Butyricimonas faecihominis: one gene and its partner. Each later gene encodes a partner of the first gene's protein in a complex. Links are inferred from orthologs where the notes say so. Each region holds a gene or a part of one and is shown in the gene's direction. Other genes may lie near its edges. The genes, in order: dnaG and dnaB.

Region 1 (10,888 bases):
GAATTTCGCTCATGACCACGATCGGGTTTTTCTTGGCTAGTTGATTAACATCCGTGTTTTTTATTTTTTCATCTCTCCTGTACAACATCACTTGCTCCACCACGTCGTCTTTATTGGCGAATTGTTGGTAGAGTGTTTTCTTTGAAATTTTCAAGTGATTCGCTATATCATCCATGGAGGTACTTCTCAATCCGAATCTCAGGAAAAGATCCGAAATTGCGGCTATAAGCTCCCTTTTTTGTTTTACATTTTCATCCATAGCTGACATTTTAGTGTTTGTACTTGGAAACGAAACGTGTTTAAAACGTTTCCACGTGCAAAAGTATACAAATATTGTTCCACTAATACGACACGCGTGTTAAAGTATTGTTAAAACTCTTGTCGGGCGCAACTTTTCAATGATTTTAATCTTATTACATCATTTTCAATTTTCAATTCTCCATTTTCAATTCCATTATCCTATCTTTGTATCATGATTGATCAGGCTACCATACAGAAAATTTTTGATGCGGCGGATATATACGAGGTGGTTTCCGATTTCGTGAGTTTAAAAAAGCGAGGTGTGAACTATCTTGGGTTATGTCCGTTTCATAACGAGAAGACAGGTTCGTTCACCGTTTCCCCGGCAAAGGGCATATACAAATGTTTCGGTTGCGGAAAGGGGGGAAATGCCGTGAATTTTATCATGGAACACGAGCAGATGTCTTACGTGGAGGCATTGAAATATCTGGCCGAGAAATATCATATCCCGGTTGAGGAAAAGGAATTAACAGAGGAACAGAAAAAGGAGAAAACGGAGCGGGAGAGTATGTTGATAGTCTCTTCCTATGCGAACGAGTATTTCCAGTATCAGCTGTGGAACACGGACGAGGGGCGTTCCGTGGGATTGGGTTACTTGCGTCAACGAGGTATCAGTGACGAGATGATTCGCAAATTCGGTTTGGGCTATAACCCGGAAGGTTGGGGGGCGTTCACGAAAACAGCTCAGGAAAAGGGCTACAAGAAAGAGTTTCTCGTGAAGACCGGATTGACCATCGAGAACGAGAAAGGACTTTTCGACCGATTCCGCGCCCGGGTGATGTTTCCCGTGCTTGATTTGGCAGGTAAGGTGATTGCTTTCGGGGGACGAACGATGACAGCCGATAAAAAGATTTCAAAATACCTGAATTCCCCGGAGTCTGAGATATATCACAAGAGTAAAACCCTTTACGGGATATTCTTTGCCAAGAAATCTATCGTGCAACAAGATCGCTGTATCTTGGTGGAAGGATATACGGACGTGATCTCTTTTCATGCGAAAGGAATTGAGAACGTGGTGGCTTCCTCGGGAACCTCTTTGACGATCGAACAGATCCGGTTGATTCGTCGACTAACCCCGAACGTGACAATTATTTATGACGGGGATGCTGCCGGGATCAAGGCCTCTTTGCGGGGAATCGATCTCGTGCTGGAAGAGGGATTGAACGTGAGGGTGCTTTTACTGCCGGACGGGGAGGACCCAGATTCTTTTGCCCGGAGTCACACGCCGCAAGATTTGGCGGATTTTATCGCGAATAACGAGACGGATTTTATAAATTTCAAGACTAAATTATTGCTGGGTACCGCGGGGGATGATCCGGTTGAACGGGCTCGCCTAATCACGGACATCGTGCGAAGTATTGCCAAGATTCCGGATAACATCGTGCGTTCCGTTTACGTGCGGGAAACTGCCCACCAGCTGGACGTTGAGGAACGGGTTTTATATACCGAAATTGCCAAGGTCCGGTTGAAAAATGAGGAGCAGCCGTCTAGGACTCCTGTCACGACACCGGAGTTGCAAGTGACAACCCCGGTAAGAGGCGCTACTCCATGTGACATCGAGGAGAGCGTGCTGATTCGTTACCTGCTTTTATTCGGGGATAGCGAGTTGTACGAGGAGGAACGTAACGGGTATATGCGAAGTGTGAGCGTCGGGGAATTCATCATCCGGGAGCTTAGTGAGGATGATTTGGAATTGTTGAACCCTGTGTTCCGCACGATGCAACAGGAGTACCAGCGTCAGTACGAGTCGCCGTCGTTTATCCCGGCCCGTTATTTTATCTCTTACCCGGATATAAAAGTCAGTACCATGGCTGCCAATATCCTGAGCGAACCTTACGAGTTAAGCAAGATTTGGTACAAGATGGATAGTTTTGTCGAGACGGAACAAATGAAACTTGGAGAACTTCTACCTAAAATACTAGATAACTACAAAATGCGAAGAGTGGAGATGCTCTCTCGGGATATAGATAATCGCATCCTTGAATCACAGAATAGTAAAGATCCTTCGCAAATCGTGGAACTCCTCAAGCGCAAGAATGCCATCAATGTCATTCGTCGTAAACTAAACGAGAAATTGGGGCGTACAGGGATTCATTAGACAGAAATTTCCCCGGCTCTTTTGAAAACCGGGGAAAGAAATCTTTACAGGATACTAGATAAATGTATACAAATGGAAAAATAATTCTGTTCCATCTTGGAAAATACATTTACAAAGAGGGAAAGGGCTTTCTCCATTTCGTTTCAGTTCCACGAATTCCCATTCTCCGATTTTCTCATCTTTATCCGTGAAAACAATAACACTCTCTCGCATATTTTTTCTGAAAAGTTCTGTAACCAACTCGTCATAACGTCCTTCATTCGTGTAATATATTTCCTCAATTAACGCCTGTATGCTGTTATATTGTTCGAATGTAGAGCGAATCCGGATGTTATTGAAATCTGTCACTAAATCTAAGTTGCCATTTTCGATATTCATTGAAAGGCTGTAATAATCTCCTCCGTCCTTTTGTACAATGACCTCTTTGGGCATTCTTCTCATGATAAATCGGGAGACAATATCATCGTAATTTATTTCCATCTTGACCATTTGGCTGTAAGGAGGACATTTTACTATTTGTATGGCTTCGGAAGTTTCTTTGTTATATTGCTGTACTTTGTGTAATAGAATTTCTTCACCCTTGTAAACTTCCATTTTAAGGCAGACACCGGTACTATAATCAATCGTTGCAATGAAACGAAGATCATTTTTGGACTGATCTGTTTTGGAAGAGGGGAAGAGAACTTCCATGAATCCGGCTGCATTGATGGTCGTGTCGAAGTCCTGTTTGTCTTTGTTCCAAACTAATTTCATTCCGGTAAATGTGTTTTCTTTGCTTGAGTCTGAACTTCGGGAGTTTATAAAATCGGAAATATTGAAACTCAAGTTTATATCATAATACCTTATTAAATCGAATATCTCATTATTTTCATCCATCTCACTAAACTCCTTGACCAACGCTTCGCATGAACTGATATTGTCTTCGATTAAAGTTCTTAATTCGGAAGAGGGTAACTTCGTGTACGGTTTGTCATAATCGGTAATAATTTTGTCATCGTCATCGCTACACGCTACAAGAGTCGTAAGCAGACATAATACATACAAGATTTTTTTCATTTCTTTATTTTTATGGTGATAATCTCCGCAAAATTATAAAAAATGACATAGCTTACATAGGACGTTGAAATTATTCTTGCGGGAGTCTATTTATTCTTATTTCCTATTTTATAGAATTGGTTTTTCATACAATTATGTTTGTATGTCGGGTGAATCGTGTTGTATATTTGCTATATGGGCTGTTATGACCGGATGACAGGTGACGATAGGGCTGGGGCGGGGAAAGGGGTGGTGATTAGTATATATCCTTCCTCGTAATCATTTCCTATGTATTCGATCCGGATGGACGGATCCTTTTTTAATGGTTTCCTGATCCGGCACACGTATTCCTTCACCCTTTTTCTTTTACCGAAGGAGCCTCCTTCCCATGTTCCCTTCATGAGGTAGTCCATGTGGGAAATTTGATTGCTTTTGGCGCATAATAATTGTAAAAGACGTGCTTCACCGGAGCCTAGCAGGATGGTTTCTCCTTGGATGGTTAACGTGCGTGCGACAGCGTTGAACGTTGTGATGGGGGAGAGTTCGTACACGTGTGGGAGGTTTAAGTGGGCGATCATTTTCTGGCGCAAGATTTTCAAATGGGCGATTAAAACATCCGGAGTGCGGTCTTTGGGAATGAATTCATCAGCCCCGGCATCTAGTGCGGCGATTTCTCTTTCCGGTTCCCCGTGGGAGGTGTAGATGATGATGTGAGTGTGCGGGTCTTTCTGCCGGATCAACCGGGTGACTTCGATCCCGTCTTTCCGAGGAATGTTGAGATCGAGTAGTAGAATATCGGGCTTTTGACGATTGTAGGCATCCCATGCTTTTTTCCCGTCTGCGGCGATGTCCACGGTGAATTCGTGTTCTTCCAGGAGAATTTTGGTCAGTTCAGCATCGAGTTCATAGTCTTCGGCGTAAAGAATTCTCATCTTGTTTCCCATGATGTTGTTTTATTTTACAGGTAATGTTACGATAAAGGTTGATCCCGTTCCCGGTTTGCTTTCCGCGGTAATCGTTCCCCCGTGTGCCCGGACAATCATGCGTGCGAAGTACAGACCTTGCCCGTGGCCATTGATTTTCGTGTCGCCTTGATGATCTCCTCTGGAGTATCGTTCGAAGATGTGTTTCAAGGCTTCGGGCGAGATTCCCGTGCCGTTGTCTCTCACCTTGATGCGGATCGTGTTCCGGTCGGTTTCCTCACACGTGATCAGTATATGTACTTTTTCCCCGGTATATTTGAATGCATTGTCAATCAGGTTTATGAAAACCGGTTGTAGAAAATTAGGATCGCCTGCGATCACGTGCCGATTGGAAAGGTATTCGAGTCGAATGTCTGCCTGTTTTTCTTTCCCGATGTTCCATGAATCCGGGTTACTCAGTTCATCCAGCATTTTATACAGGTCGAAATCTTTGATCTTCAATCGTAAGCCGTGAGCATTCGTGGATTGGAGCAACATGCGATTGATGGATCGTAACATATCATTCAACCCGGTAGTGCTCTTTTCCAGTAAGATTTTTTGTTCGGGGGAAAGAGTTTTGTAAAGTACGCGATGAAGTTTGAGTTCGGTTTCGATAGGGCGTTTCAAGTCATGCACGATGTTGTGCACGAAAACCTCCCGGTATTTTCCGGTTCTTTTTTCCCAGCGGAGCGTGTGGAAAAGTGAAATGACACAAAAAATAAGTAATAGGGCGACGAAAAGAGTTAACAGGATTTGGTTGCCAGCCAAATTTAGGAATAGTTTGAAAGGGTAATTATAGGAGGCGTATAACGTGTCTTTAGTAAGAAAACCTAATGGCATCTTTAATTCGCACGAGCGAGGTGGGATCCAACTGGATGGATAGGAGGCTTTCATTTGGTTGATGCTATCCTTGATGGCAAAATTGATGGGCAGGTTCTCGATGGCGCTGGAATCTCGTTTTGCTTGCAGGTAGCTGTAAAAATGTTGTAAGGTCCAACGAGAAGGGTCTTGTATGTCGTAATCACTTTGTTCGATGATTTGATGTATTTTGTCTTCCGTTTTTAATTGAAAACGGGAAATCTGGTCGTTAATAATATAGGTTAATCGATTATTTTTTGGATTGAAACTGACAGTTTGTTTTGGATCTGCCATTTTCATGTTAAATTCATAAATTGCGTTAGTAATCCATTCATTTTGTTGGGCCATGTATATTGTCTTTTCATGCCGGTGCAATTGCATGATGTAAAATAATTGGCTAAACAGGATGATTAGCCCGGCAAGAATGGCAATAAACCAGTAATATTTTGAACTCCGACCCATTTTCAGTGTTTTTTTCCTCGTATCAAAGATATTGATTTTGCAACCCTTGTGCAACCGTTTTATTCGAAAAATAAGCTCTAAAGGCTTATTTTTACCCAAAAATTTATAGTTATGAAAAGGATGTGGTACGTGTTAATAATTTCAGTGTTTCTAGCAAGCATGATTTCGCTGAATGTGAATTTGAGTTTTCAAAAAAGTAGTGAGGGTGATTCAACGTTGGCCTTGGAAAATATCGAGGCTTTGGGCTCCCCAGAAGCAGGAGTAGGTTTCAAGCATTGCACTCAAGCAGGAGGATATTGTTTTGAGAATGGAATTAAAGTTCACGGTATATCAATGAAGGACGAATGAAACATCTGGTATTATATTGTTTGTTAGGGAGTCTTTCTCTGGGATGTGCGGATCATCGCATAGAGGAAGATAACTTGAATGCTGTTAAAGATGAACGGGTTATTACTACTCGTTTGGCTGATATATCCCAGTGGGGAATACAGAAAGTGAACGGGTTTGCGAAACAAGGAAGCCGGGTTGTCGTGGAAACTGGGGTGGAGTATGGAGGGATCAAGACAATTGATTTGAATCATCCGGGGGCGATGGATCCAATGGGGCGTGGTGAATCTTCGAATGATCGTTTCCGGAGTTTGAGTTCGTTCAACTCGTTCGACGGGGAGACCGTGACGGCCTTGGATTTCAGGAAGGGCGAGCTGGTCGTGAACGCGGTCTCGTTTCTTGCTCGTTCTGGAAACTCGGAGACCGTGATTAAACTCCCCTCGGGTGAACAACACTTGATCGCGGCACGGGTGGGAGATCGAGTGATTGCCACGGGGTTGTATGACGAGGGACGCTACCTGTTGTATTCCTTGCCGGATCAATCCGCCCGTTATTTTCTTTCTTACCCGGATCATCCCGGTTATCCCGGCTTGCGGGAAAAGACAAAAGCGATGCTTTACGCCAGTAACGTGTTGCGTGTTCGTCCGGATGGGGGAGCGTTTGTTTGTGCCGACATGTATAGCGGGGTGATCGATTTTTGCCGGGTGACGGCAGATTCTATCGAGCGGGTACGATTGGTCCGGTTGCATTACCCGGAAGTCGAGGTGTCGGAAACCCCTTCTCCACGAGTAGTTTATTGTCAGGGGAACCGTTTCGGTTTTCTGGATGTCGCAGTAACAGAAGATAAGGTGTATGCCCTTTATTCCGGGAAAACCTACAAGATGGACCGGGGCCGGGCTTTTGAATCTAATTGCCTGCTCGTGTACGACTGGGCGGGGAACCTGATACGGACGCTTTATTTTGGCGATGCTTTGACAGGGATTAGTTATGACCGGAAAGAGGGGGCATTGTATGGGATCACTCAAGGTTTGGAAATAGGGTTAATTAAGTTGAACTTGTAGTTTTTAGAAAAAGTCAGAGAGATGTTAATGCAGCTTTGTAAAAAATTAGAAGTAGGGATGTTGCTTTTAGCATTATTCTATCTTTTCTCTCCTTTGGTAAGCGTGAGTAAAACATGCTTTTTTCAAGGAGTGAAGGCTGGTGACATGATTTTTATACTTGTGTTTTGTTTGTTATTTGTTTGGTCATGGCGTTTTGCAAAAAAAGAATCTTTGGTTTTTAAATTGTCGGGAATAGATGTTTTGTTGCTAGTGTGTGGGTTATATATCATCGTGTTATACCTGTTTTCTTGGGAGCAACTGGATCGGGAAGTATTACTCATGCACGTGGCGTGTGGTTTGTTATATATTGCTGTCCGTATTTTGGGAATACAGCAAATGAGACTGGTATTCTGGATATTTCTTTTTTTACTTTTATGGCAGTTGTGGTATGGTATTGCTTGCCAGACTCAATATTTTTACCCGGGAAGGGGCATGCGTTTAGTTCATGGGAGTTTTTTGAATACAGGTATGTGGAGTTGTTTCGTCGCTTGCGTGGGTATAATTTTATGTGGGGAAATGACGCTAGTTTCTTCTCGTGTGGCAAAGATGTTTTGTGGTTTAGGGGTATTTCTAATCGTGTACTTGCTTTTCATGGGAAATTCACGAGCAGCATGGCTAGGGTTTGCTGTTGGAGGGGGGTATTTATTTTATAAAGAAACGGATTCGCTAAGAAGGTTGAAAAAATGGGGTATCTTGTTGCTATTTTCGGGAGTGTTGCTGGGGGCCGGGATGGGTACGTGGCATAAAGTAAATTCAGCCTTAGGACGTTTGTTAATTTGGAAGATTTCCGGTCAGATGTGTTACGAACACCCGTGGGGAACGGGGTTAAACGGGTTTCAACATAATTATATGGCATATCAGGAGAATTATTTCGTGGGAGGGGGAAACGAGGTCGAGCGAATGCTTGCGGATGAAACATTGTATGCTTTTAATGATTTTTTGCGAATAGGCGTGGAGCAGGGGATTTTTGGTTTGTTATTTATAGTGGTATTATTATATCTAGTTTTTAGAAGAAATAAGATGGGTGGTTGTTGTACCAAGGAGATTCATGTTATTCGGGGAGTATTGTTGGCATGGCTCGTGTTTTCACTTTTTTCATACCCTTCATCGCAATTGCAGACGAAAGCGATATGCATCGTGTTTATCGGGATGCTATCCTCGAGCCTGCCGGGGATGTTAGAGATTAACGGGAAATGGTTGGGGGTGTTGACCGGAATCGTGGGAATATTGTTTTGTTGCCAAGCGGTTTGGCCTTACCGAGAAGCGGTGAGAAACTGGGAAAACTGTTTGGCGAATAGACACGTGTTAGCCGAAGAGGTAGATGTTCGTTATCGTCCATTGATGAATTCATCTTTTTTTCTGGCAAATTGTTCCTTGTTGTTAAACCAGTCGGGAGAACACGTGAAGGCCTTGGAGGTAGCTGATCGTGGGGTATGCTTGTATCATTCTTACGGGTGTTGCGTGGAAAAGGGTATTGCCATGGAAAACTTGGGATGTTATGATGCTGCGGAAGTGGTATGGATACAAGCGGGTAACTTGATTCCTAATCGTTTCAGGCCGTTGTACTTGAGAATGGAGATGAAGTACAAATTGGGCGATATGAAACAAGTGGAGGATTTAATAGATAGTTTATCATGCAAGAAAATAAAAGTAAGATCTCCGGAGTTACTTTTCATGTTAGAGAGAGTTAAATTAATAGAACAGGAAATCAAAACAAAATGCCAATGAAAAAAAATTACGTGTTATTGTTATTTTTGTTTATTCTGGGAAGTGGCGTGTTCGTCAGTTGCTATGATGACGAACCGGACGTGTTGGCTGATCCCGATAATGCAGGAATAAACGAGATGTTAAATGGGATAACGGATCCGGAAGTTCGAAAGGCTATAGCTTGGTTTGAAGAGCATGGACAGGATGCTTCGCTTGCCCGGGCGGGAGAAACTCATCCGTTATTCAGCATGATGGTTCCCGCGTGGTCTTACGCTTTCGTGAGGAGTTCCAATGACGAGTATCGCACGGTAGAGGTTCCGATATGGGCTTATTCCCGTACTCTTTTCACCTTGCCCGAAAACGCGATAGCTTATGATGAAACGGGAAACTCGATGTACATTCAATCTTTAACCCGTCTTGTCATCTTGACGAACAAGAAGAAAGGGACAACCCAAGGTTTTTTCATGACGTTGATCCCTTCTAAAGAGTACATGGATGCAAAGAATTTCAACGTGTACCGTTCAACGTATCTTTCCCGGGAGAAAGATTTTGACGGTTATGTTTATTTCCACGAGCTGGACGGTTCGTTCGCTAACGGTTGGCGTTACTCTAACGGGAAAATCACGCACACGGTAAAGATGCTAGAAAATTCTGGTTTAGCCCGGGGAGGACATTACGAGAATGTTACTTATTGTTACCCGGTATACCGGAGGGTATGCACGGGTTACTGGCAGACAACCGAAAGCGGTGGTCGAGAATACGTGGAAGTGAATTGTTACGAGGAATATGTCAGGGATGAGTGTCACACGGAATCAGTTTGGGTTCAGGATCCGGATCCTCAGCCAGGAACGGGGGAAGGATCAGGAGGAGATTATAAGCCAGATAAAAATGAATGTCCTTATGGGACACCAAATTGCCCGGGAGGGAGTAATTGCACGTGTTGTTCGATTTGTAAAGGTCCTTGTAAATGTGAAATTTGTCATTCTGATCCATGTAAATGTATTCGAGATATAAAATTAACAATAAAAAGTTCTACTACGGGGGAACAAGCTGTTGTGAGAATTGGGACAACAACAGAACGATATTATGTCCCATTGTATAATGTCGTCCTAGAAGCTATAGATTCAACGGGGAAGTCTATAATTGAGAATTACGAGGCTATAAGATTTGGAGTAAAATATGAAAATGGAGTAGCGGTGGTTAAGGGATTACAGGATGAAGCAACTTATACGATTCGTGAATTTATTTTAGCATATTGTGGTGAAAGTCCTTCTGGTGATGCTTGGAGAATATATGGAGGGCATTTGTTGCATGCTGGGCCAAGAGATCCAAAATTAGGGTGTAACATGTATGGGTGTATAGGGATTTGTAATGGTAGAATGGGAGAATTAAATCGGAAATTATTACTATATTCGAATGCAAAAACGGAAGAAGCTTTGGTCCAATCGGAGAAATTTATTGTGTATGTTGAGGCTGCATCGAAACCTTCTTTAGTACCAATAAATAGTTAAAAAGATAACATTAAATATAAAAAGATATGGAGAAAAATATTTATAAATTATTAGTCCTGTTCATAGGTCTATTTTTAACGAGTCTTATCTCTTCAGCTCAAGAAAAGAGATGTATAACAGAAATATATTCAGTTGAAAAATCACAGAGCAAATCGTATGCACGTGAATTAGAAGTGTATTTGAAATCAAAAGGTTTGTATGATAATAAAAAAAGCCGAGAAACGATCACTAGTTCAATAAAGAAAATCAAGAAAAAATTACAGATCGGAAATATTGATTTTACACAAGGTAACATCTTTATTGTAGAACTTCTAGGAGGTAAAATATATGAAAATCCTGAAGAATGGTGTGAAGGATTTGGCATAATTGAAATAGGATTTTCTACAGAGCAACAAGCTGTAGATATATTCAAAAAAGCGAAAATTGCATGTCAAAAATACACGATGAACATTCCTATCTACTATCCCCCATTCCGATGTATTCGTGTAGGGAAAAGTGTTCTTTTCGTGTATTCTATTAATGTAGATA
Region 2 (10,908 bases), 2.7 Mb from region 1 along the record:
TTTGATTGATTACCGGGTTGTCAATAAAGCGGGTGTTCGGGTTTAACTCTCTTTGTGATGCAAGTTTCCGATTACGGGCAGCATCTATTTTTAAAAATGCACGACGTTGGATTTCAGTGATTAAGAGGAAAACGTGGTAGTATAAATCCGTACTTTTGGTTATACTTTTGAACAAATCTCTTTCCACTTCCGTAATTGTCACTCCCTCTTTCTTCGTGTAAGAATATAAAAGCTGTAAAACTTTAATTCTAATTAATCTTCTACTTGTCATTTTATAAAGAACTATATGTTTAAACCGGTGCGCAAAAGTACTAATTAAATTGAAAACGGAAAATTGAAAATGGAAAATTATTAGTACTTTCGCATGATTTATGCAATAAAGGTTGTAGGAATGATAAAGAACATCCATATAGGAAATTACGCTTTGATCGATAAAACGAATATCGAGCTAGAGAAGGGATTTACGATTATTACCGGGGAAACAGGTGCGGGAAAATCCATTTTGTTGGGTGCGATCGGGCTGACGTTGGGACAGCGGGCTGATGTTGCAGCCATTATGGATAAGAACAGAAAATGCGTGGTCGAGATCACGTATGATGTCGTGGGGTACGATTTACAGCAATGGTTTGCTGATAATGACTTGGATTATGATGACGAGGTGGTCGTGAGACGAGAATTGACGGCAGACGGTAAATCGAGGGCGTTTATTAATGATACTCCCGTAAATAACAAATTATTGAAAGAGTTCGGGAGTTTCTTGATCGACGTGCATTCGCAGCATCAGTCCTTACTTATCGGGCAACCGGAATATCAATTGGAAATACTGGATGCTTTTTGCGGTAATCAAGTGTTGTTGAAAGATTACCGGGTAAAATATACCCACCGACAGGGATTGTTGTCAGAATTGACTTCACTAAAACAGCGAGCAAAAGAGGCCGAGCAAGAGGAAGATTATTTGAAATTCCAGTTTAACCAGTTGGATGAAGCCCGTCTGCGAGAAGGAGAACAGCAGGAGTTGGAGGAAGAACTGGCCGTGTTGAATAATGCGGAGAATATTAAATCTGCCTTTTCTGAATCGACGTATGTATTAACGGAATCGGATAATCCCGTTATTCAGGCCTTGAAAGGGGTGAAGAATCGGATGGCGACATTGGAGGGGATCGTGAAAGAGGCTGCCGACTACGAGCAGCGTCTGAGCTCGGTGATTCTCGAACTGGAAGATATTGCCGATGAATCGGAACGAATGGCGGAACGGGTGGAATACAACCCGGCAAGAGTCGACGTGATCAACGAGCGATTGAACGTGATGTATGATTTGCTACACAAGCATCGGTTGGAAAAAGTCGAGGAACTGATCGCTTTAAAAGAGGAGTTAGGGAAGAAGTTGAAAGGAATACAATCCTTTGCGGAACAGATCGAAATATTGGAAAAACAAATCAAGTCCGTGGAGACGGAAATGGATTCGTTGGCGGGTAAGCTACATAAAGCCCGTGTGGCATCGGAGGAGAAATTGAGAGAAGAGATGCGGGGATTGCTGGTGAGCATGGGGATTAAACATGCCGTGTTTAAGGTTATGATCACCCCGTTGGATCATTTTACGACGACGGGAAAAGATGACGTGAGTTTCTTGTTTTCGGCGAACAAGAATCAGGAGCCGGGAGAACTGGTAAAAGTGGCGTCCGGGGGTGAAATCTCGCGGTTGATGTTGTCGCTGAAGTACATCCTGTCCCGCACGAAACAGTTGCCGGTCATTATCTTTGACGAGATTGACACGGGGGTTTCCGGGGAAATCGCTCACCGGATGGCCGAGATGATGAAAGAGATGGCTCGCCGGATGCAGGTGATCAGTATTTCCCATCTGCCCCAGATTGCCGCGGCGGGAGATCACCACTTTAAGGTATATAAAGAAGACGATCAGGTGGGAACAATTTCCCGTATCCGTCGTTTAACAGATGAAGAGCGGGTGGCGGAAATAGCCGGAATGATCAGCGGGAGTGTTGTCAGTGATGCGGCGTTGGAGAATGCCCGGTTGCTACTCGGTCAATTTTAATAGTAGAAAGAATTTTTTAATTTAATACAGTTTTATGAGTTACAATTTATTGAAAGGAAAAAAAGGGATAATATTCGGTGCGTTGAATGAGATGTCCATCGCGTGGAAAGTGGCGGAGAAATGTTTGGAAGAGGGGGCCGAGATCGTGTTGACGAACACTGAATTATCTATCCGGATGGGACAGATCAAGGATTTCGCGGAGAAGAATAATGTTCCATTGATTCCTGCAGATGCAACTAGTGAGGAAGATTTGGAGCGTTTATTTAAAGGGGCGATGGAATTGTTGGGAGGAAAGATTGATTTTATATTACACTCGGTAGCCATGTCGTTGAACGTGAGAAAAAAACGTCCTTACGATAATCTGGATTACGATTTTTTACAAAAAACATTGGATATTTCGGCTATTTCTTTCCATAAGGTTCTCCAGACGGCGAAGAAATTGGATGCGATTAATGAATGGGGGTCTGTTGTGGCGCTTTCATACGTGGCTGCACAGCGTACCATGTTTGAATATAATGATATGGCGGATGCCAAAGCGATGTTGGAGTCTATTGCCCGTAGTTTCGGGTATATTTACGGACGGGAAAAGCGGGTTCGTGTCAACACGATTTCACAATCCCCGACGGTAACCACGGCTGGTAGCGGTATTAAAGGTTTTGACTCTCTGATTGATTTTGCAGAACGGATGTCCCCGTTGGGAAATGCCTCTGCCGACGAGTGTGCGAATTATTGTATTACCTTGTTCTCTGACTTGACCCGTAAAGTGACCATGCAGAATTTGTTCCACGATGGTGGGTTCTCCAGCATGGGTATGAGTTATCGGGCGATGCACCAGTATAACAAGAGTTTTGAAAACGGCGAAACGAAATAATTTCGGATTTACGATTTATGATTTCAGGTGTAGGCGTGGTAAAGAAAATCATAAATCGTAAGTCATAAATCGTAAATATAGTAAAGATGTTTTTATTTTTTGACACGGAAACGACGGGACTTCCGCAGCGTTGGAATGCTCCCGTGACGGACGTTGATAATTGGCCCCGGTTGGTGCAGCTTGCGTGGATTATGTGTGACGATAAGGGGAATATTATCGAGGAACGTAGCGATATTATTAAACCGGAAGGGTTTTCTATTCCGGTGGAGGCATCCCGTGTACACGGGATTACCACGATAAAAGCCCAAGAGGAAGGGCAAGATTTGTTATCCACCTTGGAGCTGTTTTCGGATAAGATAGATGTGGCCTATGCATTGATCGGGCATAATATCAGTTTTGACGAATGTATTGTGGGGGCTGAATTCGAGCGGAAACGGATGATGACTTCTTTATTTCTGAAACCGAAATACTGTACGATGAAAATGTCCACGAATTATTGTAAATTGCCGGGTGGAAAACAGGGATTCAAATCTCCGAAATTATCCGAGTTACACCAGGTTCTGTTCGGGGAGGGATTCGAGAATGCCCATGATGCTTTGGCGGACGTGCGGGCAACTGTTCGTTGTTTCTGGAAATTGAAAGAGTTAAAAGTGATTTAATATGGCGAAGAAACCGGAGTATAATTACAAGTCATTACAAACCGAATACGGGAAAATGCCACCGCAGGCCGTGGATCTGGAGGAGGCTATCTTGGGATCTCTGATGTTGGAGAAGGATGCGTTTATTACCGTGAGTGACTTCTTGAAACCGGAATGTTTTTATAAGGAGGCACATCAAAAGATATACAGGGGAATTCAAAACCTTTCCTTGAATAACGAACCGGTGGATATTCTTACCGTGAGCGAGGAGATGAAACGTTTGGGGGAACTGGAAGAGATCGGGGGATATTACTATCTGGCTCAACTGACTTCGAAGGTGGCATCCGCGGCTCATATCGAGTTCCACGCCCGTATTGTGGTGCAGAAATATATTCAGCGGGAATTGATTCGGGTTTGTACCGACATTCAGAACAAGGCATACGACGAGGCAACAGACGTGGCCGACTTGGTGGATATGGCCCAAAAGCAGGTGTTCGAGATTGCCGAGGGAAATATAAAGAAAGAGACAACGGCTATTAATGCTTTAATTGATGAAGCGATCAAGGGAATCGAGATTGCCGGTAAACGTGCAGATGGATTGAGTGGGGTTCCTTCCGGGTTCAACGCTTTGGATGAAGTGACTTCCGGTTGGCAGCCTTCCGATCTCGTGATTATTGCCGCCCGTCCCTCTATGGGTAAAACGGCATTCGTGTTGTCCATGACCCGGAATATGGCGGTGAACCATAACCAGCCCATCGCATTATTCTCTTTGGAGATGTCTTCGGTGCAGTTAGTGAACCGTCTGATTGCTAGCGAGACCGAGTTGGGTTCCGAGAAAATACGTAATGGTAAGTTAAGCGAGGAAGAGTGGCAACAGTTACACTCGAAAATTAAAGCCTTGATCAAGGCCCCGATATACGTGGATGATACCCCGGCCCTCTCTATATTCGAGTTGAGGGCCAAGTGTCGCCGTCTGCAACAAAGATATGGAATCAAGGTGTTGATTATCGACTATTTGCAGTTGATGACTGCCGGGGCGGATATGCGGGGAAACCGGGAACAGGAGGTAAGTATGATTTCGCGGCAGTTGAAGATTATTGCCAAGGAATTAAATATACCGGTGATCGCCTTGTCCCAGTTGAATCGTGGGGTTGAGCAGCGTACGGGTGATGCCAAGAAACCGATGTTGTCTGACTTGCGTGAATCCGGGGCCATCGAGCAGGATGCCGATATGGTGCTTTTCATTCACCGTCCGGAACGTTACGGGATCATGGAGGATAGTATGGGAAACAGCTTGAAAGGGATTGCCGATATTATTATAGCCAAGCATCGTAACGGTGCGGTAGGGGAGATTCAGTTGCGGTTCCGTAACGAGTTGGCACAATTCTGTGATTTGGAAGAAGTTTCTCCGTTTGCATCGGGAGGTTCTACCGTAAAGACGGTTACTTTCGGCTCCCGGATGAACGAGGATGCGGCTCCACAAATGCCACAATTGGATTCCGATTTCCAAGAGGGAGGCAAGAGTTTCGAGAATCCGGCGAATAGTAGTAAAGCACCGTTTTAATAATTGAAAATGGAGAATTGAATATGAAAAATAAACTCCCTCCCCCCTTCGGGGTACTCCCTCTATAAACAGAGGGAGAGTTGAGTTACTCTTCATTTTTGGGAAGAGTCACCAGCTCCTCCTCTGTTTATAGAGGAGGTGGCAGCGAAGCTGACGGAGGAGTTTAATCTAAAATTTTAAATCTAAAATTAATCTATGCGTGATAAATTACTGTTTTTGCTGAAATACTATCTCTTTTGGATTGTATTTTCATGGGTGGCCAAGGTGGTGTTCTTGATATATCAATACAAGGAGACGGTCACTCTTACCGGACATGATTACATGATGATCTTTGCCAAAGGGTTCCGCATGGATCTTTCGTTTGGCGGATACGTGATTTTGTTGTCCTGTGTTCTGATGGCAATAGGTGTCTTTTTATCCGCAAAAATATTGAAACGTATTTTCTCCTGCCTGACGCTTTTGCTTTTAGTGGTATCGAGTCTGATTATCGTGGGAGATCTGGAATTATTCAAAAATTGGGGGTATCACATGGATGCAACTCCCTTGTTTTACTTGAAGACACCCGGAGAGGCGATGGCCTCAACTCCGACGGGGTTGATTCTGTTGCTCTTGTTACTCTATGCAGTCATGGTGGCTGTTTTTTACGCGATTTACCGCCGTTGGGTGGCCAAGACTCTTCGTACGGACAGACGAGAGGCATTATGGCATGGTGTCGTATATCTTATTTTAGGTGGTGTTGCGTTTATTCCCGTGAGAGGCGGTTTCAACGTGGCCCCAATGAACGTGAGTTTCGTGTTTTTCAATAACAAAAATATGTATGCGAATCAGGCTGCGGTCAATCCGGTATGGAACTTCCTGTACGAGGTAATGCATATTGACAAGGTAAAGGGAAATTATGCTTTTATGCCAGAAGAAAAGGCTCAACAGTTGGTGGATAGCGTGTATGTGGAAACGGGAGATTATCCTAGGGTATTGAAAACCGATAAACCTAACGTGGTGGTACTCTTGTTGGAAACATTCACGTTAAACGCTTGGGACGCCATGCCGAATTTACAAGCAATAGCCAAGGAAGGGATATTTTTCTCTAATATATACGCAACCGGAAATCGTTCAGACCGGGGTATATTGGGGGTGATCAGTGGTTTCCCCGCTTATCCGAATGCATCCATGTTGAAATACCCGAACAAGACTTATGAACAACCCCGTTTCCCTCTGAATTTTGAGGCAGAAGGATACTCTACTCGTTTTTATTATGCGGGGGATCTCAATTTTGGCGGATTCCGTTCTTACGTGACCATGAGTTTTCAGGGTACAGTTACCGAGGATGATTTTTCGGGAGAGGCTATCGAGAACCGTTTCAAATGGGGGGTACATGACGGGTATATGCTTGATCGTCTTTACGAAGATTTGCGAATTGCCCAAGTACCGTTCATGTATATGGCGTTTACTATGAGTAGTCACGAACCCTTTATCGTTCCTATGGAGACAAAGATTCCGGGAGACGATAGCGGTTCCAAGTTGAAGAATGCGATTGCGTACACGGATCAATGTCTGGGAGAATTCTTTGAAAAGTGTAAGAAATCGGGGCTTTGGGATAATACCTTATTCGTGCTGGTAGCCGATCATGGAACCCGTCACGTGGGGAATTTACAACCTCATTTGCCGGAGGCTTATCGAATTCCGATGATCTTCACGGGAGGAGCGATGAACGTGCAGGATTCCGTGGTCAATACATTGGGATCTCAGACCGATATGGTGGCAACATTGTTTGCCCAGTTGGGAATGGATGCCTCGGCATTCCATTATAGCAAGAATTTGCTTGATCCTACGGCGGTGCCTTTTGCTTTTTATGCTTATTCCAATGCTGCAGCAGTGGTGACGAATAACGGGGCATACATCTATGATCTGAAAACAAAAAAGCCGATAGGACCTAACACGAATCCCCAAGATGGAGAGTTATTGAAAGCTTATTTACAGGTAGTCGATCGGGATTTCAAGAAATGAATCAAGGGGGAGAGGGGGCAAAAGTCATCCCAGTATATTCTTTCAGATCATCTAGAACGATGTGGACCAGTTGTTGCGAGGTGTCGCAAGGGTTGGATTTGATAATCTTTGCCGAGAAAATTTCATTATTTACAATTGTTGGTTAGCTTGATTAAGGTGATTTCCGGTCTTTGGCCGATACGTCCAGCGAATCCCAGATAACCAACTCCCCGGGAAACGTACAATTGTTGGCCGTTTGCTGTATACAGTCCGTTATACTCCGGGTAGACGTACACTGCCGGGCTCCACCGGAAACTGCCGATGGTGATTCCCAGTTGCATGGCGTGCGTGTGACCTGCCAGCATGAGGTCCACGGGATAATTTAGTACCTCGTGTCGCCAGTGAGACGGGTCGTGAGAAAGGAGAATGACGGGATAACCGTCTGTCCCTTCCAAGGCTTGAGCTAATTTGCCAAAACAAGGGAAGGGGGGAAGTCCCCAGTTTTCAACCCCGGCCAAATAAAGCGTATCCTTTGCGATGACGAGCGGGACATTCGTGTTATTCAGCATCGTGAAATCAGCCCGTTTCATATTTTTGAAAAACTGTTTCAGGTTATTCTCTTGGTCTGTTTTCGAGGGCCACTTCACGTAAGTACCGTAATCATGGTTCCCGGTCGTGGCATATTTGCCGTATTTGGCTTTTAATTTTTTTAAGGTTTCGATCCAAGGGGTCATTTCCGAGGCAAAACTATTTACCATGTCTCCGGTAAACACGATCAAGTCGGGATTTAACCGGTTTACTTCATCCACGAGTTTCGTGATTCCGGGATAGTGTTCCCCGTAACTTCCCAAGTGTAAATCGGTTAGTTGTACGATGCGAAAATCATTGAAGGCGTCGGGTAGAGTTTTGATACACACGGTCTCCCGCTCAATTTTGTAGTTGTACCTGTACCACGTGATCCCGTTCAATATAACAATAAAAGAGGCTAGAGCTATACCTAGAGCCAGTCTGTTCACGATTCTGGCAGCCGGAATGCATTTAGCCTTCCTCAATAAGATAGAGAAAGCATTTACAATGATATACAAAGTCTTGGGAGTATAGAACAGCAAGATGATAGAGATGCATTTTTCTACCCAGAAATAGGCTTCCGGACCTTTTAGAGTTGGGATAAACAAGTGATACCACACGATACAAGCCACGAAAAACAAGGAGTGCAGCCAGAATAAATACGAGCATATTTTCCGCTTGAAATAACGTCTGATCTGTAAAAATAGGAGCGAGTCATTCAGCAACACGCAGAAAATTCCAGCTATCAGTATGAATAATCCTGTTTTCATGGTTAGTTATTTAAAAATAAGTGTTCCGAAAAATTCCGGTCGATGGAAATCCGGTTTTTCCGTTGGAATCGGGTTCCACGTGACAAAGTGAGGGTGGGGAAGTTTGTTCCCGCATTTATGAATATTTCCCCTGATCGTGGCTCCGGAAGTGGGAATAAAAGTGTGTTTGAAAAAAGCCGTGTGAGGGAATCTGATAATCAGTGACCATTGATAAAAAGCTTCATCCTGATTCTCATTGTTAAATTTTATGGTAGAATCCCTGAGAATGGTGGTACTTATTTGCATTGGCATTAGGCTGCGATTCTCTCTACCCGTACCGTAAGCGCATAAGATTGTACCGATCGCATTGATTTCAATATTGTAGTATCCGTCCCCATCTTCCAATTGGATGAAAAGTTCCACGCAGGAATCTTCCCACACGTGTCCGCAATCCGTGATTTCCGTGGCTCGGAATTCATTTTCATGCACGTCAAATTTCAAGAAAATGTGCTGTTCGTTATAAGCAATCCGGAAATGGATGTCCGGGCGATAAGGGTAAGTATCCGGCCAGTTTACTTCCTTCAAGGTGATACGATTACACTCCCGGTCTAGATGGTAGCTTAACACTTGTAGCGTTTCGTTACTTGCATACGGGGGGAACTTGACAATATCAATGGTATCCATGGCTTAGAACGAAAATGAGACGTGTCAGGAGGAACCTTCCTGACACGTCAGTTTTAAAATTTATTTAGAACAATCCGGTGATCTTACCGTTGTTATCTATGTCAATTTTTTCGGCAGCGGGAATATCCGGTAAACCGGGCATTCTCATGATGCTACCCGTGATCGGGATGATGAATCCGGCTCCGGATGCAATCTCGATCTGGCGTACCGTTACCACGAAATCTTTCGGACGGCCGAGTAATTTCGGGTTGTCCGACAATGATTTCTGTGTTTTGGCGATACAAACCGGGAGTTTATCCAAGCCCAAGTCCATCACTTTCTTCAAGTCGGATTTAGCCTCTGCTGTGTAGTCAATAGCGGCTGCACCGTACAATTCTTTGGCAATGGTTTCAATCTTCTTTTCAACACTCCATTCCCAATCGTACAATGGTTTCATGCTACAAGTACATTGTTCTGCCACCTTGGCAACCAGACGTGCCAGATTTTCCGCACCTTCACCGCCTTTTGCCCATACCTCGGCAACTTCCATGGGAACGTCAAGCTCTTTACATTTCTCGGCAAGGAATGTAATTTCCTCGTCTGTATCTGTAACGAATTTATTGATGGCAACAACAGGGCAGATATTGAATTTCTTCATATTCTCGACCTGTTTTTCCAAGTTGGCCACTCCTTTCTTCAAGGCTTCTAAGTTCGGTTCTTTCAATTGGTCCAGTTTGGCTCCCCCGTGATATTTCAATGCCCGAACGGTGGCCACCATGACAACAGCACTGGGTTTTAAACCGGCTTTCACACACTTGATGTCGAAGAATTTCTCCGCACCGAGGTCAAAACCGAATCCGGCCTCAGTCACCACGTAGTCGGAGAGAGTTAGTCCCATGCGGGTAGCGATGATCGAGTTGGTTCCTTGGGCGATATTCGCGAAGGGACCACCATGTATGATGGCCGGGTTGCCTTCCAAAGTTTGTACCAAATTCGGTTTGATTGCATCCTTTAATAAGGCCGCCATTGCACCGTGTGCGTGTAGATCCCGGGCGTAAATTGGTTTCTTGTCGAAGGTGTAACCGATAAAGATGTTACCCAGTCTGTTTTTCAGATCCTCGAAATCATCCGACAAGCAAAGAATGGCCATCACCTCGGATGCCGCAGTAATGTCGAATCCGGTTTCCCGCGGGATTCCGGCTGACGTACCACCCAAGCCTACGATAATATGGCGTAAGGAACGGTCATTCATGTCCATCACCCGTTTCCAAGTTACTGTACGAGGATCAATATTCAAAGAATGTGTTTTACTTTGAATGTTATTGTCGATAAGGGCAGATAGCAGGTTATGAGCTTTTTCGATAGCACCGAAATCACCCGTGAAGTGCAGGTTGATGTCTTCCATTGGAACGACTTGAGAGTAACCACCACCGGTGGCACCGCCTTTGATACCGAATACCGGACCAAGAGAGGGTTCACGTAGTACGACCGTTGCTTGTTTTCCTATCCGGTTCAATCCTTCCGTAAGACCAATGGAGATTGTTGTTTTACCCTCTCCGGCAGGAGTTGGTGATATGGCAGATACAAGTACCAATTTTTTGCCGTCTATCTTTGATTTATCAATCAAACTTAACGGTAATTTGGCTTTATATCTTCCATAAGGTTCCAATAAATCTCTGTCTATGCCTAATTTATCTGCAATCTCGTAAATCGGTTTTATCTCGATCGAGTTTGCAATTTCAATATCTGTTTTCATGTTTATTAATTTTAGTTTCAAATTCCAAGTTACAAGTTCTAGGTTAATTTAGTTTACTGATTTTCTT

What was found.
Region 2: the proteins of dnaG (region 1) and dnaB are in contact, whole or in part, in a crystal structure (PDB 2R6A), measured with the Geobacillus stearothermophilus proteins. The link is inferred for Butyricimonas faecihominis from one-to-one orthologs. Residues at the interface, in WP_049624496.1 of Geobacillus stearothermophilus: Lys456, Leu457, Leu458, Pro459, Ala460, Asn463, Ala464, Leu467, Leu535, Leu536, Ile537, Ala538, Gln544, Glu545, Asp548, Tyr549, His552; in WP_033016901.1 of Geobacillus stearothermophilus: Ser13, Glu15, Ala16, Gln18, Glu91, Leu92, Asp94, Ala95, Val96, Pro97, Thr98, Ala99, Ala100, Asn101, Tyr104, Tyr105, Ile108.

The regions. Positions count from the first base shown.
Region 1 is NZ_AP028155.1:3,726,636-3,737,523, forward strand. Bases 1-2,935 are described here. They hold dnaG (DNA primase), read left to right. Parts: upstream 1-472; coding sequence 473-2,398; downstream 2,399-2,935. Other genes in these bases: R8806_RS15455 (TetR/AcrR family transcriptional regulator), read right to left, coding at 1-259; R8806_RS15465 (hypothetical protein), read right to left, coding at 2,453-2,935. Also shown: more of R8806_RS15465, read right to left, coding at 2,936-3,454; R8806_RS15470 (response regulator transcription factor), read right to left, coding at 3,637-4,377; R8806_RS15475 (sensor histidine kinase), read right to left, coding at 4,387-5,715; R8806_RS15480 (hypothetical protein), read left to right, coding at 5,827-6,063; R8806_RS15485 (BF3164 family lipoprotein), read left to right, coding at 6,060-7,103; R8806_RS15490 (O-antigen ligase family protein), read left to right, coding at 7,125-8,870; R8806_RS15495 (hypothetical protein), read left to right, coding at 8,867-10,360; R8806_RS15500 (hypothetical protein), read left to right, coding at 10,387-10,888. UniProt on the Escherichia coli protein: RNA polymerase that catalyzes the synthesis of short RNA molecules used as primers for DNA polymerase during DNA replication.
Region 2 is NZ_AP028155.1:1,017,003-1,027,910, reverse strand. The notes cover bases 2,898-5,852. They hold dnaB (replicative DNA helicase), read left to right. Parts: upstream 2,898-3,581; coding sequence 3,582-5,123; downstream 5,124-5,852. Other genes in these bases: R8806_RS04220 (LTA synthase family protein), read left to right, coding at 5,319-5,852; R8806_RS04230 (3'-5' exonuclease), read left to right, coding at 3,008-3,580; R8806_RS04235 (enoyl-ACP reductase FabI), read left to right, coding at 2,898-2,921. Outside these bases: R8806_RS04245 (transcription antitermination protein NusB), read right to left, coding at 1-271; DNA repair protein RecN, read left to right, coding at 392-2,050; more of R8806_RS04235, read left to right, coding at 2,085-2,897; more of R8806_RS04220, read left to right, coding at 5,853-7,127; R8806_RS04215 (metallophosphoesterase), read right to left, coding at 7,253-8,443; R8806_RS04210 (carbohydrate-binding family 9-like protein), read right to left, coding at 8,450-9,106; R8806_RS04205 (formate--tetrahydrofolate ligase), read right to left, coding at 9,171-10,841. UniProt on the Escherichia coli protein: The main replicative DNA helicase, it participates in initiation and elongation during chromosome replication. Travels ahead of the DNA replisome, separating dsDNA into templates for DNA synthesis.